Linked DNA regions of Parashewanella spongiae. The protein of the gene in region 2 interacts with the protein of the main gene of each other region in a pairwise test. Links are inferred from orthologs where the notes say so. Each region holds a gene or a part of one and is shown on either strand. Other genes may lie near its edges.

Evidence for each region.
Region 1: the proteins of rep (region 2) and dnaB interact in binary tests that used the Escherichia coli proteins (3 or more experiments, as listed by UniProt). The link is inferred for Parashewanella spongiae from one-to-one orthologs.

What each region holds. Positions count from the first base shown.
Region 1 is NZ_CP037952.1:408,810-411,711, reverse strand. Bases 28-2,895 are described here. They hold dnaB (replicative DNA helicase), read right to left. Parts: upstream 2,231-2,895; coding sequence 824-2,230; downstream 28-823. Other genes in these bases: E2I05_RS01465 (S46 family peptidase), read left to right, coding at 2,348-2,895; alr (alanine racemase), read right to left, coding at 28-781. In the rest of the region: more of alr, read right to left, coding at 1-27; more of E2I05_RS01465, read left to right, coding at 2,896-2,902. UniProt on the Escherichia coli protein: The main replicative DNA helicase, it participates in initiation and elongation during chromosome replication. Travels ahead of the DNA replisome, separating dsDNA into templates for DNA synthesis.
Region 2 is NZ_CP037952.1:718,099-721,106, reverse strand. The notes cover bases 23-2,996. They hold rep (DNA helicase Rep), read right to left. Parts: upstream 2,529-2,996; coding sequence 516-2,528; downstream 23-515. Other genes in these bases: E2I05_RS02535 (TetR/AcrR family transcriptional regulator), read left to right, coding at 2,757-2,996; E2I05_RS02545 (sensor domain-containing diguanylate cyclase), read left to right, coding at 23-497. In the rest of the region: more of E2I05_RS02545, read left to right, coding at 1-22; more of E2I05_RS02535, read left to right, coding at 2,997-3,008. UniProt on the Escherichia coli protein: Rep helicase is a single-stranded (ss)DNA-dependent ATPase involved in DNA replication; it can initiate unwinding at a nick in the DNA. It binds to ssDNA and acts in a progressive fashion along the DNA in the 3' to 5' direction.

The sequences.
Region 1 (2,902 bases), 310 kb from region 2 along the record:
CAACCCAAAATGCACCGTACCCTGCACTTTCACCCGCTTGATGCTCACGAATAGCAATTAATTCAGATTTAAGCTCCATGGCCGCGGTTAGACCGTGGTTTGAACCTAAGTCCCCTACGACAGGTGATACACCATAAAGCGCTATCCCAGGTCTTATCCAATCAGCTTGGGTTTGCGGCCAGTATAAGGTTGCCGCTGAATTCGCCAGCGAACGCTCCCCTTCTAAGCCATTAATGAGATTGATAAACTGTTGATGTTGCGCTTGGGTCATTGGATTTTCTGGCTCATCGGCACAAGCAAAATGAGTCATCAAATGAATTGGCTTGGCAACATTTGGACAATCCAATAATCGTTGATACACCTTTTTGAAATCTGCCGCGACAAACCCTAAACGATGCATACCAGAATCTAACTTTAACCACACAGTTATAGGTTTATCTAAGCTGGCTTGCTCTAGCATTTTCAGCTGGAAATCATGATGAACAACAGTTTCAATATTCTGCTCGATAAGCTTTGGTAAATCGGTTTGATGAAATACGCCTTCGAGCAATAGTAACTTTCGCGTGATGCCACCAGCCCTGAGCATCATAGCTTCTTCCAACCTTGCTAATCCAAAGCCCTCAGCTTGAGGCAAGCACTTAGCCACGTTTAATAAACCATGACCATAACCATTGGCTTTTACCACCGCCATAACTTGGCTTTGTGGTGCAATTTCTTTTAACCGTGCAAGGTTAGCTTTCAGGGCACGGCAACTGATTTCTGCGCGAGGAAATGGCTTCAAAAAACAATCCTGTTTCGGTGAGTAACCTGTTGGTTAATGGTATTAATCTTCTTCAAACTGTGGTCCAGCAAAATTATCAAAACGAGAAAATTGGCCTTGGAAGGTCAACCTTACTCGCCCAATTGGGCCGTTACGTTGTTTACCAATAATAATTTCGGCAGTACCTTTATCTTCTGAAGTATCGTTATAAACTTCATCGCGATAAATAAACATAATTAAATCGGCGTCTTGCTCGATGGAGCCTGATTCACGTAAATCAGAGTTAATGGGGCGCTTATCGGCACGTTGCTCCAATGAACGGTTTAACTGCGATAACGCGATCACGGGGATACCCAACTCTTTGGCTAACGCTTTTAATGAGCGGGAAATTTCAGCAATTTCCAAAGTACGGTTGTCTGATAAGGCCGGAACCTGCATTAACTGCAAATAGTCGACCATGATCATTGATAATCCACCATACTCACGAGCAATACGACGTGCCCGTGAGCGAACGTCATTAGGAGTCAGTCCCGACGAGTCATCAATGTACATCTTGCCTTGTTCAAGCATAATGCCCATGGTGGAAGATACGCGCGCCCAATCGTCATCGTCCAAACGGCCAGTACGAATTTTAGTTTGATCGACACGCCCTAATGAGGCCAACATTCTCATCATGATTTGCTCAGAAGGCATTTCTAAACTGAAGATCAACACAGGTTTATCTTCATGTAAAGCCGCCTGTTCACAGAGGTTCATCGCAAAAGTAGTTTTACCCATCGACGGACGCGCCGCTACAATCACTAAATCGCCCGATTGAAAGCCCGCCGTCATATTATCTAAGTCACCAAAACCGCTGGAAACACCCGTAACACCGTTATGAGGGTTATTGTATAGCTCTTCAATTTTATCGACGGTTTTTTCTAAAATTGATTTTATGCCTTCTGGCCCTGCGTTGGCATCGGCACGCTGCTCAGCAATTTTAAAGACTTTCGTTTCGGCATAATCTAGTAGTTCGCTAGAAGCTCGACCTTCAGGGTTGTAACCTGCGTCGGCAATATCATGGGCAACGCGGATCATCTCTCTAACTACCGCACGTTCGCGTACAATTTCAGAATAGGAAACAATATTACCCGCACTTGGGGTATTTTTAGTGATTTCACTGATGTAGGCAAAACCACCAGCACTTTCCAATTGATCTTCAAGTTCTAACTGCTCAGTCACTGTGACCAAGTCCAATGGTTGTCCACTTTCAACCAGTTTTCCCATCGCCTCGAATATCATCCGATGCGAGCGAGAATAAAAATCATCACGAACGACAGTTTCAGCCACTTTATCCCACGCTTCAGCATCCAGCATAAGCCCCCCCAAAACCGATTGCTCCGCTTCGAGTGAATGAGGTGGCATTTTCACCCCTTCTACTTGGGCATCTCGTGCTTTGAATTTGGGTTTATTCGTCCCCTGTTGTGACATTGATACTCCCGTTTTACAACGATTTTACAAAAATATGGTATAACCCCATGCAAACCACAGTATTCCATCTTATCTGCTTATGAATGGAAATAATAACTCAAAATAAAGGAAACGTTTATGCGCAAGGCATTGATCGCCGCCTTAGCTCTTACATCGGGATTCGCTGTCGCCGATGAAGGACAATGGCAACCACACCAACTCCCTTCTATTGCACAAAAGCTGACTGACCGTGGAATTGAAATTTCTGCGAAACAATTGGCCGATTTAAGTCAATATCCAATGAACGCTGTGGTCAGTCTTGGCTATTGTACCGCTAGTTTTGTTTCACCTAAAGGCTTGGTTGTCACGAATCATCACTGTGCTTACGGTGCAATTCAACATAACAGTAATCAAGAGCATAATTATCTTGAAGATGGCTTTTTAGCGAAAACCTTAGCGGCAGAACCATCAGCTGGTGCCAACGAACGTTTATACGTGACCGAAGCCGTCACTAATGTCACTGATACCGTCATTGCAAATTTAGGCCAAGATCCGCTCAAACGCTATGAAACAATTGCACAGAACCGTAAAGACATCATCAAGCAATGCGAATCTGATGATAATTATCGTTGCTCAGTGCGCAGTTTTCATAATGGTTTGGAATACTATTTAATCAAACAACTGATCATCCGT
Region 2 (3,008 bases):
TGTTCATGGAACGACTCAAGCAGGCAATTAATCACATTAAACGTCACCCAGAAGATTGTTTTGCTTTAATCTTCATTGACTTAGACAAATTTAAACTAATCAACGATACGCTAGGCCACCTAGAGGGAGACCGTTTTTTAGTCGAAACGGCGGATAGATTGAAGCTTTGTGTCAGACAAAACGATACCTTAGGCCGATTAGGTGGTGATGAGTTTGTCGTGATACTGGACGGCACACAAGGGAAAAACAATGCCATTGAAATTGCGGATCGAATTTTACAGTTATTATCACAACCATATACGTTAAATCACCACAAATTCTATTCCAGTGCCAGCATTGGTATCGCGATCAGTGATGCCAATACTCAATCAAGCGAAGCCATATTAAAGGATGCTGATGCAGCTATGTATCTGGCGAAGTCAAAAGGTCGAGGTCGTTATGTCATTCATCAACCTATAACGATTGCCTCAGTGAAAACCACCTCAAAAACGACTTAATTTAAAAACTTGTAATGGCTATTTCTTAAATAAATTCCTTAAATTCGATATATTCGCCTTGCCTGTTTGCTGACGTTGTTGTTCTGATTGAACCGGTTGGCGGTTTTCCCAATATAAATCGTCTTGCGGCAATTCCATTAAAAAACGGCTCGGTTCAGTACGCATCGTTTCACCAAACTGACGTCGCTCACGACAGATAACGAACCACAACTCTTGTTGAGCTCGAGTAATGCCTACGTAAGCCAAACGTCTTTCTTCTTCAACGTTGTCTTCATCAATGCTGACTTGATGTGGTAATAATCCTTCTTCCATTCCGACCATAAAGACGTATGGGAACTCCAAGCCTTTAGATGCATGTAGTGTCATCAGCTGAACTTGATCCCCTGCTTCATCTTCACTGTTACGCTCCATCATGTCTCGTAGGGTTAATCGGGTCACTACCTCAGATAATGTCATCGGCTCATCAAGCTCATCTCCTTGAAGCATTTCCGTCACCCATCGATACAACTCTGAAATGTTCTTCATACGCATTTCTGCCGCTTTTGCACTTGGGCTATGCTCGTAAAGATAATCTTCATAATTGATTTTTCGGATCAACTGCTTAATGGCATCCACACCTTCACCACGTAACGCGATTTCCCCAGTATCTACAATAAAACGGCCAAATTGATATAAGGAAGCCGCAGCAGTAGGGCTCACATGATGATTAACATCGGACTCAAAAATGGCACTAAACAAAGAAATGTGTTTGCTATTGGCAAAATTACCCAAGGCTTCTAAGGTGGCTGGACCTATGCCTCGTTTTGGTAAATTAACCACCCGTAAAAATGCATTATCATCATCGGGATTCACGACCAACCTGAGGTAAGCCATAATATCTTTGATTTCAGCTCTGGCAAAAAATGACGTACCACCACTTATTTTGTAAGGGATCCGGTTGAGCATGAGTGCACGTTCAAGCAATCTCGATTGATGATTACCTCGATATAACATGGCGTAATCACCAAACCGAGTACGCCCAACAAATTTATGCCTTACAATTTCAGCGATCACTCGCTCAGCTTCTTGTTCTTCGTTTCCCGCCGTAATGACTCTCAATGGTTCGCCATAAGCTAGCTCACTAAACAGCCTTTTTTCATACACGTGAGGGTTATTCTCAATTAAGATATTAGCGGCTTTCAAAATTCTCTGACTAGAACGATAGTTTTGTTCGAGCTTAATTAATTTAAGTTGTGGAAAGTCTTTGCCGAGCAGTACAAGGTTTTGTGGTTTAGCACCACGCCACGAATAAATTGATTGATCATCGTCTCCTACAACAGTAAACCGCGCACGCTCACCCACTAACAACTTCACCAGCTCATATTGGCTCGAATTGGTATCTTGATATTCATCCACCATCAAATATTGAAAACGGGTTTGCCAGCGCTCTCTGACTTGCTCGTTTAATCGCAATAACAAGGTCGGCAATAAAATGAGATCATCAAAATCTAGCGCATTGTACGCTTTCATATGCTGAGCATATCGCTGATAAAGCAATGCGAAGAGTTGTTCTTGCTCGCCCTTTGCTATTTTTCTGGCTCGCTCAGGAATTATCAAACCGCCTTTCCAGTTTGAAATGGTGCTGGCCAGTGCCTTGAGCAAATCTTTATCTTCTTGCAGCTCTTTTTCTGTCAACTCTTTCAGCAGCGCTAATGTATCTTGGTCGTCAAATAACGAAAAGCCCGCTTTTAATCCTAAGACTTTATGTTCGCGTTTAATGATCTCAAGGCCAAGCGTATGAAAGGTCGATATCCACAATCCTCGAGAGAGTTGTTTACCGATCGATTGCGCGACACGCTCTTTCATTTCTCGCGCCGCTTTATTGGTGAAAGTTACAGCAGCAATGTTTCTGCCTTTGTAGCCACATTTCTCTAGTAGATAACCAATTTTATTAATGATCACCCTAGTCTTACCGCTGCCTGCACCTGCAAGTACTAAGCATGGGCCTGATACATAATGCACCGCCTCATTTTGACCGGGGTTTAGCTTCATTGTGAACTCAATTTCTAATGTATCTGAAATGATGATCATAACAGACCATCACCGCTGCATAAATCTCTGTTCAACTATCTGAATTAAAACTGAACCAATAGATAAAATAAGCGTCGTATTTGCTGACTTAACGCGCTGCATCACATTTTCGAAACCGAGCAATATCTATTTATTTTTGCAAGGGTAAAGTGTGAATGAATATTCATTTTGTACCTATGATATTAAAATATGGCGAATAAACGTGAACAAATTTTACGGTCAGCAGAAAAAATTATTGCACAAGAAGGAATCCAACATCTCTCGATGCAAAAGCTCGCTGACGATGCAAAGATTGCAGCTGGCACCATTTATCGATACTTCAAAGATAAAGACCAGCTTATTTCTGAGTTAAGAGTCAATATCCTTCAATCCGTTGCAGCCTTTGTATTCACTGACGCTAGAGCCGGTAACGTAGAACAAAGATTTAAACACATATGGTTT